DNA from 3 places in the Streptomyces sp. NPDC004721 genome. Region 1 is predicted to be linked to each of the others. Evidence: predicted binding sites of a transcription regulator. Region 1 holds the regulator's gene; each other region holds the start of a gene.
The links. Region 1 encodes HrcA, which represses chaperone genes, less so after heat shock. Its sites were predicted from a motif close to TTNGCACTCNGNNNNNCNGAGTGCNAA; they were not measured.
Positions count from the first base shown of each region.

Region 2: the regulator HrcA is predicted to act here: its motif matches at 2,875-2,901, upstream of groL (chaperonin GroEL).
Region 3: the regulator HrcA is predicted to act here: its motif matches at 1,792-1,818, upstream of groES (co-chaperone GroES).

Region 1 covers NZ_JBSGBZ010000026.1:69,125-73,382, reverse strand. Annotated here, with positions in the region: gene dnaJ (molecular chaperone DnaJ) at 59-1,195, opposite strand; gene hrcA (heat-inducible transcriptional repressor HrcA) at 1,196-2,212, opposite strand; gene ACWEK3_RS23880 (MBL fold metallo-hydrolase) at 2,531-3,187, shown strand; gene ACWEK3_RS23875 (DUF3097 domain-containing protein) at 3,220-4,026, shown strand; gene hemW (radical SAM family heme chaperone HemW) at 4,061-4,258, opposite strand, start outside.
Region 2 covers NZ_JBSGBZ010000042.1:15,995-20,252, forward strand. Annotated here, with positions in the region: gene ACWEK3_RS30340 (NADH:flavin oxidoreductase) at 1-928, opposite strand, end outside; gene groL (chaperonin GroEL) at 1,129-2,751, opposite strand; gene ACWEK3_RS30350 (cold-shock protein) at 3,133-3,336, opposite strand; gene ACWEK3_RS30355 (MoaD/ThiS family protein) at 3,767-4,042, opposite strand; gene thrC (threonine synthase) at 4,039-4,258, opposite strand, start outside.
Region 3 covers NZ_JBSGBZ010000039.1:11,288-15,545, forward strand. Annotated here, with positions in the region: gene ACWEK3_RS29215 (polysaccharide deacetylase family protein) at 1-772, shown strand, start outside; gene ACWEK3_RS29220 (polysaccharide deacetylase family protein) at 769-1,614, shown strand; gene groES (co-chaperone GroES) at 1,965-2,273, shown strand; gene groL (chaperonin GroEL) at 2,404-4,029, shown strand; gene ACWEK3_RS29235 (LamB/YcsF family protein) at 4,237-4,258, shown strand, end outside.

The DNA.
Region 1 (4,258 bases):
GGCTGGCTGTGCCTGCCGGGGGCAGCCCCCGGAACCCCCGGCCGCTCCAGCCCCCGCGTCAGCGACCGTTGAACGCGTCCTTCAACCGCGAGAACAAGCCCTGCTGCCCTGGCTGGAACTGCCCCTGCGGGCGTTCCTCGCCGCGCAGCTTGGAGAGCTCGCGCAGCAGGCGTTCCTGCTCGGGGTCGAGCTTGGTCGGGGTCTGGACCTCGACGTGGACGATGAGGTCGCCCCGGCCGCCGCCGCGCAGGTGCGTGACGCCGCGGCCGTGCAGCGGGATCGACTGGCCGGACTGGGTGCCCGGGCGGATGTCGACCTCCTCCAGGCCGTCCAGGGTCTCCAGCGGCACCTTGGTGCCGAGGGCCGCCGCGGTCATCGGGATGGTGACCGTGCAGTGCAGGTCGTCGCCGCGCCGCTGGAACGTCGAGTGCGGCAGCTCGTGGATCTCGACGTACAGGTCGCCGGCCGGACCGCCGCCGGGGCCGACCTCGCCCTCGCCCGCGAGCTGGATGCGCGTGCCGTTGTCGACCCCGGCCGGGATCTTCACGGTCAGGGTGCGGCGGGCGCGGATGCGGCCGTCGCCGGCGCACTCCGGGCACGGGGTGGGCACCACCGTGCCGAAGCCCTGGCACTGGGGGCACGGACGCGACGTCATGACCTGGCCCAGGAAGGACCGGGTGACCTGCGAGACCTCACCCCGGCCGCGGCACATGTCGCACGTCTGTGCGGTCGTGCCCGGAGCCGCGCCCTCGCCGCTGCACGTGCTGCAGACGACGGCCGTGTCGACCTGGATGTCCTTCGTGGTGCCGAAGGCCGCCTCGTCCAGCTCGACCTCGAGCCGGATCATCGCGTCCTGGCCCCGGCGCGTGCGCGAACGCGGTCCGCGCTGCGACGCCGTGCCGAAGAAGGCGTCCATGATGTCGGAGAAGTTCCCGAAGGAACCGGCCCCGAAGCCGCTCGCGCCGGCCGCGCCGGCCTGCGAGAGGGGGTCGCCGCCGAGATCGTAGACCTGCTTCTTCTGCGGGTCGGAGAGCACCTCGTAAGCGGCGTTGATCTCCTTGAACCGCTCCTGGGTCTTGGGATCCGGGTTGACGTCCGGGTGCAGCTCGCGCGCGAGCCGCCGGAAGGCCTTCTTGATCTCTTCCTGCGACGCGTCACGGCGCACGCCGAGAACGGCGTAGTAGTCCGTGGCCACCTACGACTCCGCCAGGATCTGTCCGACGTACCGTGCCACTGCGCGTACCGCTCCCATCGTTCCCGGGTAATCCATGCGGGTCGGTCCGACCACGCCGAGCTTGGCCACTGCCTCGCCGCCCGAACCGTAGCCGACCGACACGATGGACGTGGAGTTGAGTCCTTCGTGGGCGTTCTCGTGACCGATGCGCACGGTCATGCCCGGATTCTGCGTCTCACCGAGCAGCCTCAGCATCACGACCTGCTCCTCCAGCGCCTCCAGAACGGGCCGGATCGTGAGCGGGAAGTCGTGCGCGAAGCGGGTCAGGTTGGCGGTGCCGCCGATGACCAGCCGCTCCTCGTTCTCCTCGACGAGCGTCTCCAGGAGGGTGGAGAGCACGGTCGAGACGGTACCCCGGTCCTCGACGTCGAAGCCGTCGGGCAGGTCCTCCACGAGGTGTGGGACGTCCGTGAAACGGCGCCCCGCGACCCGGCTGTTCAGCCGCGCCCTCAGGTCGGCCAGGGAGGTCTCCCCGAAGGGCGCCGGGCAGTCCACCATCCGCTGCTCGACCCGGCCGGTGTCCGTGATCAGCACGAGCATCACCCGCGCGGGCGCGAGGGCCAGCAGCTCCACGTGCCGCACGGTCGAACGGGTCAGCGACGGGTACTGCACGACGGCGACCTGCCGGGTCAGCTGGGCGAGCAGCCGTACCGTGCGGGCCACCACGTCGTCGAGGTCGACGGCGCCGTCGAGGAAGTTCTGGATGGCGCGCCGCTCGGGCGCGGTCATCGGCTTGACCTCGGCCAGCTTGTCGACGAACAGGCGGTACCCCTTGTCGGTGGGGATACGGCCGGCACTGGTGTGCGGCTGGGCGATGTAGCCCTCGTCCTCCAGGGCCGCCATGTCGTTGCGGACCGTGGCCGGTGAGACGCCCAGGCTGTGCCGCTCGGTGAGGGCCTTGGAGCCCACCGGCTCCTCGGTGCCGACGTAGTCCTGGACGATGGCGCGCAGCACCTGAAGCCGCCGCTCGCTGAGCATCGCGCACACCTCCAGGGTCGTTCCTCGGCCACCCGCCTGGCACTCTGCGCATACGAGTGCCAGCTCTACCCGGCCCAGTGTACGGCCGCCGGGTACGCCCCCGGCAAGGCCGGGCCGCGACGGACTACGAGGTCGGGACCGGGATCACCCGGGATCGGCCAGGATGTCGTACCCGGCCGCGGTCGCGACTAGCGTCGCCGTATGACGGCTGGTCGGGAAGAACCTCGTAAAGAGCCTAGGGACGCACCTCGGGAAGAGCCTCGGGACGAACTGGAATGGGAACGGCTGGCGGACGGCGTCGGGCGGTGCCGCCTTCCGGTGTGGGACTGCACGGCCGGGCTCGTCGTCGGGGCGGACGCCGCGCTGATGGTCGACGCGGGGTCGAGCCGCGCGGAGGGCGCGCGGTTGTGCGCGCGGGCGCGGGAGCTCTCCGGTGGCCGTGTGACACTTCTCGCGCTCACCCACCCGCACTTCGACCACGTCTTCGGGGCCGCCGAGTTCACCGGCGCGGAGGTGTTCGCCGCCGCGGGCGCGGCCGCCGTGTTCACCGGCGGGCGCGAGGAACTGCGCGCGGACGCGATGCGCCACGGGCTGGACGCGGGGGCGGCACGCGAGGCGGCGGACGCGCTGGTACGCCCCGGCCGCGAGGTCGGCGACCGGCTGAGCCTGCGGCTCGGCGGCGGGCGGGAGGCGCTGCTGGTGAACGTGGGTCCGGGCCACACGGGGCACGACCTCGCCGTGGTGGTGCCGGGCGAGCAGCCGGTGGTGTTCTGCGGGGACCTGGTCGAGGAGTCCGGCGAGCCCCAGGCCGGCCCGGACGCCGTGCCGTCCCGGTGGCCAGCCGCCCTCGACCAACTGCTGGCGCTCGGCGGCGAGGACGCGCTGTACGTCCCCGGTCACGGAGCGGTGGTGGACGCCGCCTTCGTCCGCGCCCAGCGGGACGCCCTGGCCGCGCGCTTCGGCGTGTCGCCCTGATCGGACACGGGCCTGTCCATATCGTCACTCGAATGCGCCAGTACTCGCCCGACCTCACTCCTCCCTGGAAGAAGCCGCGGACCGTGCCGGAGGTTTCCGCCGAGCCGGGTCTGGTCGTGGAGGAGCCCGGGACGGGCTTCTGCGGGGCGGTGATCCGCTGCGAGGCGGGCACGGTGACGCTGGAGGACCGTTTCGGCAAGCACCGGGTGTTCCCGCTCGCACCCGGCGGCTTCCTGCTGGAGGGCCGGGTGGTCACCCTGGTGAAGCCGTCGTCCGGCCCGGTACGGCCCACCCGTACGGCATCCGGTTCGGTCGCCGTGCCCGAGGCACGCGCGCGCGTGGCCCGCGCCGGCCGCATCTACGTCGAGGGCCGGCACGACGCCGAACTGGTCGAGAAGGTGTGGGGCGACGACCTGCGCGTCGAGGGCGTGGTCGTGGAGTACCTGGAAGGCGTCGACGACCTGCCGGCGATCGTCGAGGCGTTCGCGCCCGGTCCGGACGCCCGCCTCGGCGTCCTCGTGGACCACCTGGTCCCCGGCAGCAAGGAGTGGCGCATCGCCGAGTCGGTGACCAGCGAGCACGCGCTGGTGGTCGGCCACCCGTACATCGACGTCTGGGAGGCCGTGAAGCCGTCCTCGCTCGGGATCGGGTCCTGGCCCCGCGTCCCGCGCGGCCAGGACTGGAAGACGGGCGTGTGCCGCGCCCTGGGCTGGCCGGAGAACACGGGCGCGGCCTGGAAGGGGATCCTGTCCCACGTGCGGTCCTACAAGGACCTGCAACCGGAGCTGCTGGGCCGGGTCGAGCAGCTGATCGACTTCGTCACCGTCCAGCCCGAGTAGCCGCTCGGGTCCGGCTCCGGGCGCTCCGGGCGCCTCAGTCCACCAGGTCCCGCACCACCGCGTCCGCCAGCAGCCGGCCCCGCAGGGTGAGCACGGCGCGCCCCGCCTCGTACGGCCCCTCCTGGAGCAGCCCGTCGGACAGCGCGCGCCGGGACGCGGCCAGTCCGTCCGGGCGCAGCAGGTCCAGCGGGACGCCCTCACGCAGCCGCAGTTCCAGCAGGATGCGCTCCAC
Region 2 (4,258 bases), on a different contig from region 1:
CCACCGAGCCGACGCTGATGACCTGCTTGCCCGTCAGCTTCTTCGTCCAGCCCGCGAGGTTGAGGTCCGAGCCCTCGAACTCCGGCAGCCAGTAGCGGCGCGTGGAGGCGTGGAAGACGTCCACTCCGGCCGCCGCCAGCGGCGACAGGATCGCCTCCAGCTCCTCGGGGGTCTCGGCCAGGCGGGCGTCGTAGGCCTCCTGCTTCCACTGCGAGTACCGGAAGAGGACCGGGAAGCCGGGCGAGACGGACTCGCGCACCGCCGCCACGATCTCGGCCGCGAACTTCGTACGGGCCACCGGATCGCCGCCGTAGGCGTCGGTACGGCGGTTGGTGCCCGTCCAGAGGAACTGGTCGAGCAGGTAGCCGTGGGCACCGTGCAGCTCCACGCCGTCGAAGCCGATGCGCTCCGCGGCGGCGGCCGCCTCGGCGAACGCGCCGATGACGTCGTCCAGGTCCGTCCGTGTCATCGCCCTGCCGGTGACCTCGGACTCGCCGATGCGCAGCCCGGAAGGACCCACCGCGGGCGCGTCCGGGAACGGCTGCTGGCCCGGCCGGCGCACCATGCCGATGTGCCACAGCTGCGGCACGATCGTGCCGCCCGCCGCGTGTACGGCCTCGGCCACCTTGGCCCAGCCCGCGAGCTGCTCCTCGCCGTGGAAGCGGGGCACGCGGTCGCTCTGCCCGGCCGAGTCGTGCCCCACGTAGGTGCCCTCGGTGACGATCAGGCCGACGCCCGCGGCGGCGCGGCGGGCGTAGTACGACAGCACGTCCTCGCCGGGGACGCCGCCCGGCGAGAACATCCGGGTCATCGGCGCCATCACGATCCGATTGGGGACGGTGAGGCCGTTCAGAGTGACGGGGCGGGAGAGGATCTCGGCCGCGCGGGACGCGGACCCGGAAGCGGACTCGGAGGCGGTGACGGTCACGTGGGGGGGCTCCTCGGAATCGTGGTCGGTACCGGCCGGCGCGCACGCGCGTCAGCCGGGCACCGGCGTCAACTGCCCTGCCTGCCACGGCATTCCACCGAGCCACTCCTGTGACCCGGAACACGCCCGAGGGCGGCACCCCCTGTCTCCAGGGAGTGCCGCCCTCGGTACGTGAAGGACGGATCCGATCCTCGAGAGGATCAGAAGTCCATGTCACCGCCCGGCATGCCGCCGCCGGCCGGCGCGGCGGCCTTCTCCGGCTTGTCGGCGATGACGGCCTCGGTGGTGAGGAACAGCGCGGCGATGGAGGCGGCGTTCTGCAGCGCGGAACGGGTCACCTTCGCCGGGTCGATGATGCCCTCGGCGACCAGGTCGACGTACTCACCGGTCGCGGCGTTCAGGCCGTGGCCCGGGGTGAGGTTGCGGACCTTCTCCACCACGACGCCGCCCTCGAGGCCGGCGTTGACGGCGATCTGCTTGAGCGGGGCCTCCAGGGCGAGCTTCACGGCCTGCGCGCCGGTCGCCTCGTCACCCTCGAGCTCCAGCTTCTCGAAGACGTTGGTGGTCTGGAGCAGGGCCACGCCACCACCGGCGACGATGCCCTCCTCGACGGCCGCCTTGGCGTTGCGCACGGCGTCCTCGATGCGGTGCTTGCGCTCCTTGAGCTCCACCTCGGTGGCGGCACCGGCCTTGATGACCGCGACACCGCCGGCGAGCTTCGCCAGGCGCTCCTGGAGCTTCTCGCGGTCGTAGTCGGAGTCGCTGTTCTCGATCTCGGCGCGGATCTGGTTGACCCGGCCGTTGACCTGGTCGGAGGAGCCGGCACCGTCGACGATGGTGGTCTCGTCCTTGGTGATGACGACCTTGCGGGCGCGGCCCAGGAGGTCCAGGGTCGCGTTCTCCAGCTTGAGGCCGACCTCCTCGGAGATGACCTCGCCGCCCGTGAGGATGGCGATGTCGCCGAGCATGGCCTTGCGGCGGTCGCCGAAGCCCGGGGCCTTGACGGCGACGGACTTGAAGGTGCCGCGGATCTTGTTGACGACCAGGGTCGACAGGGCCTCGCCCTCGACGTCCTCGGCGATGATCAGCAGCGGCTTGCCCGACTGCATGACCTTCTCCAGGAGCGGGAGCAGGTCCTTGACCGAGGAGATCTTGGAGTTGGCGATGAGGATGTACGGGTCCTCGAGCGACGCCTCCATGCGCTCCATGTCGGTCGCGAAGTAGGCGGAGATGTAGCCCTTGTCGAAGCGCATGCCCTCGGTGAGCTCGAGCTCCAGACCGAAGGTCTGCGACTCCTCGACGGTGATGACGCCTTCCTTGCCGACCTTGTCCATGGCCTCGGCGATGAGCTCGCCGATCTGGGTGTCGGCGGCGGAGATGGAGGCGGTGGAGGCGATCTGCTCCTTGGTCTCGACCTCCTTGGCCTGGTCGAGCAGGGCGGCGGAGACGGCCTCGACGGCCTTCTCGATACCGCGCTTCAGGGCCATCGGGTTGGCACCGGCGGCGACGTTGCGCAGGCCTTCCTTGACCAGGGCCTGGGCAAGCACGGTCGCGGTGGTCGTACCGTCACCGGCGACGTCGTCCGTCTTCTTGGCGACTTCCTTGACCAGCTCGGCGCCGATCTTCTCGTACGGGTCCTCGAGCTCGATCTCCTTGGCGATGGAGACACCGTCGTTGGTGATCGTGGGGGCACCCCACTTCTTCTCGAGGACGACGTTGCGGCCCTTGGGGCCGAGGGTCACCTTGACGGCGTCCGCGAGCTGGTTCATGCCGCGCTCGAGGCCTCGCCGCGCCTCCTCGTCGAACGCGATGATCTTGGCCATGTGAAGTGGTCCTCCCAGGACTGGGGGTGATTACTTCGGACCGCGCCCGCGCCCGCGACGGACGGCCCCGACCGGTGGTTCCTTGCCCCACCCGGCCCGTGGCCTCACCGACCCGGTCCTTCGTTGTCACTCTCACCTTCAGAGTGCTAACGCCAATGATTAGCACTCGACCCCTTCGAGTGCAAGCGCCTTCGGCGGTCGGCGGGGCACTCAGCCGGGCGCGAACACGGGTGTGCCGGGCCGTGCGAGCGCGCGGTGCGCGGACCCGGGCGTGCCGACCGCCGGACGGGGCGGTGCGCCGGCACAGCGAAGGGCCCGCACCCCGGCAGCGGAGGTGCGGGCCCTTCCGAAGAAGAACGTCGCTTGCGGTGGTCGCGCGATTCAGGCCGTGACACGGACCATGTCGGCCTGCGGACCCTTCTGGCCCTGCGAGATCTCGAACTCGACCCGCTGGCCCTCTTCCAGCGTGCGGTAGCCGTCCATCTGGATCGCGCTGTAGTGGACGAAGACGTCCGCACCACCGTCGACCGCGATGAAGCCGTACCCCTTCTCCGCGTTGAACCACTTGACGGTGCCCTGAGCCATGCCTAACTCCCCTATTACTGGCCCTTGCACAGATCCACACTTCGCGGACCCGGGTCAGACCTCACCCCCCGTGGATCGGGGGCGTGCGCCGGAACGCGTCGACCGCGGCTGAATGTATCTGTCCAACTGCCGTCTGCAACAGGTCAATCGGACGAGAAATCTGGACGTACGCGGTCCGGAATATAGGAAGAATTCACGCAAATTCAGGGCAAGTCGGGCCCCACAGACAAGGCAAATGCCGCAAAAGGCCCGCAGACTTTGGCTACTTCTTGCCGGGCTCGCGGCAGGAATCCATGGCCCCGGATTCGGAGTTCGAGGGCGCGTTCCCCAACTGTACCGCGCTCAATCACACAGAATTGCCCCCTCCGCTTCTCTCACGGAGGGGGCAATTCGATGAACTCTGCGTAACCGGGATTACCGAAGGCAATGATCAGCCGCCGGCGACCGCCGGGATGATCGAGACGCCCGCGCCGTCCGGGGTGGCCGTCTCGAGGCCCTGCTCGAACCGGACGTCGTCGTCGTTGACGTACACGTTGACGAAGCGGCGCAGCTTGCCCTGGTCGTCCAGAACCCGTGCCGCGATGCCCGTGTGGTTCTTCTCCAGGTCCGAGATGACCTCGGACAGGGTCGCGCCCTCGGCGTTCACCTCGGCCCGGCCGCCGGTGTAGGTGCGCAGGATGGTGGGGATGCGAACGGTCACGCTCATGCCAGGCCAGCCTCTCGGAAGGAGTCCAGGGTCGGACGGATCGTCGCGGTCAGGCCGGTGCCGGCCACCGCGTCCAGCGTCTTCAGCCCGTCGCCGGTGTTGAGGACGACGGTGGTCTTCGTCGGGTCGAGGACGCCGTCCTCGACCAGCTTCTTCGTCACGCCGACCGTCACACCGCCCGCGGTCTCGGCGAAGATGCCCTCGGTCCGCGCCAGC
Region 3 (4,258 bases), on a different contig from region 1:
CGCCCCCGCTGCCGCCCCCGGCTCCTTCGCCGATCGCCTGCACACCTCCTACGCGCAGCGGGCGGCCACCGCCAAGCGCTGGAGTCTGGAGCGGGTCCCGCTGATCCCCCCGCAGCCGCCCACGGCGAAGCCGAGGGCCACCGCCCGCGCCGGTTTCGAGGTGAAACACCAGAAGGACTGGAACCTGCCCCCGGTCTTCACCACGGTCCCCACCAAGGACAAGGTCGTCTTCCTCACCATCGACGACGGAGCGGAGAAGGACCCGGAGTTCCTGCGGATGATGCGGGACCTGAAGATCCCGTACACGGCGTTCCTCACCGACGACCTCATCAAGGGCGACTACGGCTACTTCTGGAAGATGCAGGGCTCCGGGGTCACCCTCAACAACCACACCCTGCACCACCGCTACCTGCCGGCCCTCTCCTACGAAGAGCAGAAGCGCGAGATCTGCGGCATGCAGGACATCATGGAGGAGCGGTTCGGCAAGCGCCCGAAGATGTTCCGCCCGCCGTACGGCAACTACAACCAGGACACCCTGCGCGCCGCCAGGTCCTGCGGCATCGAGTACGCGCCCATCTGGAACGAGGAGGTCTACGTCGACCACTGGGAGTTCCGCGAGGACGACCAGCGACTGCGGCCCGGCGACATCGTGCTCACCCACTTCCGGGGCCGCGGCGAGTGGAACGGCACGATGGCCGACGACATGCGCCGGTTCCTGAACAAGGTCACGGCCGACGGGTACGCGGTGGCCCGGCTGGAGGACTACCTGTGAAACCGCGGCCCGTCCGGCCGCGGCGCCTGGCCGCGGCTCTGCTCGCCGCCTCGCTGCTGACCGGCTGTGCCACGTCCGTCGACCCCCTCGAGCGGCTCGGCCGCAAGGCGGCGCAGGGCGTACGGTCGCAGAGCCCGACGGCCGACCAGGCCGACCAGGCCTACCGGCGCTGGGGGCTCAGGGCGCCGCTCGCCGCGCCGCCGAAGCCGCCGGACCGTCCGCCGCGGCTCGCCGGCGCCACCCCGTCCGGCGGCCTGCCCGAGGTCGTGGACCGCGTCGCGACCTCCGACCCGGTGGTCTTCCTCACTTACGACGACGGCGCGGAAAAGGATCCGCGGTTCGTCGACATGGTCCGTGAACTGCGGCTGCCGGTCAGCATGTTCCTCACGGACAGTGTCGTCGGACCGGGGTACGGGCACTTCGCGCACCTGATGTCGGTCGGCGCGGACCTCCAGAACCACACCCTGGACCACCCCTCGCTGCGCGGCCTGTCCTACGCGGGCCAGCGCGCCGAGATCTGCGGCCAGCGGGACAAGATCCGCTCCCGCTTCGGCGTCAGTCCCCGCCTCTTCCGCCCGCCCTACGGCAGATACGACACGACGACCCTGCGCGCCGCCGCCGACTGCGGGGTCTCGGCGGTCGCCCTGTGGCGCGGCGTCACGACCGACACCGGCCTGCGCTTCAGGCACGGCCCCCACGAACTGCGCCCCGGTGACATCCTCCTCGTCGCCTCGGACGACGACGACCTCGACGGCCCACCCCTACGCGACCGCACGACCCGCCTGCTCCGCAGAATCCAGAAGAAGGGCCTGACGGTGGGCCGGCTGCAGGACTATCTCTGAGCAGGGGTTCTCAGCCGAGTCCGGCATCAAGCAGCCCGTCCGGCGCTTGAGGACGAGGCCGTCCAGGCCGAAGACGGGGGTCCGGGGCGAAGCCCCCAGGGCCGTCCGCACAGACCCACAGCACCTTGAACAGACGTTCCCCCAAACGCACCCCACCCCCGACGCGCCACGAGGCAATTGGCACTCCGCTTGACCGAGTGCTAACGACGGTCATAGTCTCAGGTCTGGCACTCCCCCCTGGAGAGTGCCAACAAAGCGACGGGCAGGTCCGGCACCCGCGACGACGGATCCACCTGGTCGCCACCTCAGACAGTTAACCCCGTGAGATCTCCGAAGGGGGAGGTCGGATCGTGACGACCGCCAGCACCAAGGTTGCCATCAAGCCGCTCGAGGACCGCATTGTGGTCCAGCCGCTGGACGCCGAGCAGACCACGGCCTCTGGCCTGGTCATCCCGGACACCGCGAAGGAGAAGCCCCAGGAGGGCGTCGTCCTGGCCGTGGGCCCGGGCCGCTTCGAGGACGGCAACCGTCTTCCGCTTGACGTGAAGGTCGGCGACGTCGTGCTCTACAGCAAGTACGGCGGCACCGAGGTGAAGTACAACAACGAGGAGTACCTCGTCCTCTCGGCTCGCGACGTCCTCGCGATCATCGAGAAGTAGTTCACCCGCTTCTTCACCAAGACGAAGCAATTCTGCTTGAGCTGCGCCCCTGGCCCCCCGCGACCGATAAGAAGCCGGGCGCCCGGGGCGCAGTGTCTTTCCATCAGATTTCGAGAGGGCTCCCGCTGCCATGGCGAAGATCCTGAAGTTCGACGAGGACGCCCGTCGCGCCCTCGAGCGCGGCGTCAACAAGCTTGCCGACACGGTCAAGGTGACGATCGGCCCCAAGGGCCGCAACGTCGTCATCGACAAGAAGTTCGGCGCGCCCACCATCACCAACGACGGCGTCACCATCGCCCGTGAGGTCGAGATCGAGGACCCGTACGAGAACCTCGGCGCCCAGCTGGTGAAGGAGGTGGCGACCAAGACCAACGACATCGCGGGTGACGGCACCACCACCGCCACCGTGCTGGCCCAGGCGCTCGTGCGCGAGGGCCTGAAGAACGTCGCCGCGGGCGCCTCCCCGGCCGCGCTCAAGAAGGGCATCGACGCCGCGGTCAAGGCCGTCTCCGACGACCTGCACGCCTCGGCCCGCCCGATCGACGAGAAGTCCGACATCGCCGCCGTCGCCGCGCTGTCCGCCCAGGACCAGCAGGTCGGCGAGCTCATCGCCGAGGCGATGGACAAGGTCGGCAAGGACGGCGTCATCACCGTCGAGGAGTCCAACACCTTCGGTCTGGAGCTGGACTTCACCGAGGGCATGGCCTTCGACAAGGGCTACCTGTCCCCGTACTTCGTCACGGACCAGGAGCGTATGGAGGCCGTCCTCGACGACCCGTACATCCTGATCCACCAGGGCAAGATCTCCGCCATCGCGGACCTGCTCCCGCTCCTCGAGAAGATCATCCAGGGCAACGCCTCGAAGCCGCTGCTGATCATCGCCGAGGACGTCGACGGCGAGGCCCTGTCGACCCTGGTCGTCAACAAGATCCGTGGCACGTTCAACGCCGTGGCCGTCAAGGCCCCCGGCTTCGGCGACCGCCGCAAGGCGATGCTCCAGGACATGGCGGTCCTCACCGGCGCCACGGTCATCTCCGAGGAGGTCGGCCTCAAGCTCGACCAGGCCGGTCTGGACGTCCTCGGCTCCGCCCGCCGCGTCACCGTCACCAAGGACGACACCACGATCGTCGACGGCGCCGGCAAGAAGGGCGACGTGGAGGGCCGCATCTCCCAGATCAAGGCCGAGATCGAGAACACCGACTCCGACTGGGACCGCGAGAAGCTCCAGGAGCGCCTCGCGAAGCTGGCCGGCGGCGTGTGCGTGATCAAGGTCGGCGCCGCCACCGAGGTGGAGCTGAAGGAGAAGAAGCACCGTCTGGAGGACGCCATCTCCGCGACCCGCGCCGCGGTCGAGGAGGGCATCGTCTCCGGTGGTGGCTCCGCGCTCGTCCACGCCGTGAAGGTCCTGGAGGGCAACCTCGACAAGACCGGCGACGAGGCCACGGGTGTCGCGGTCGTCCGCCGCGCCGCCGTCGAGCCGCTGCGCTGGATCGCCGAGAACGCCGGTCTCGAGGGCTACGTCATCGTCTCCAAGGTGGCGGAGCTGGAGAAGGGCAGCGGCTACAACGCCGCCACCGGCGAGTACGGTGACCTGATCAAGGCCGGCGTCATCGACCCGGTCAAGGTCACCCGCTCCGCCCTGGAGAACGCCGCCTCCATCGCCTCCCTCCTGCTCACGACCGAGACCCTGGTCGTCGAGAAGAAGGAAGAGGAAGAGCCGGCCGCCGCGGGCCACGGCCACGGCCACGCCCACTGAGCACTCCGCTGAGCTGAACCGAACCACCGGTGCCCGGCACCCCTACGGGGGTGCCGGGCACCGTCGTCGTCGGCCCCATTGACGGTGGCCTGCGGCATGATGCGGGGGTGCGACGGCCGGGTGCGAAAAGGGACGCCGTCGCCGAGTACCGCGACCTGCACGGCGCATGATCCGTCCCGAGTGGCAGAACCGAGCTGCGGAGCGTTCATGATCGATCTCAACAGTGACC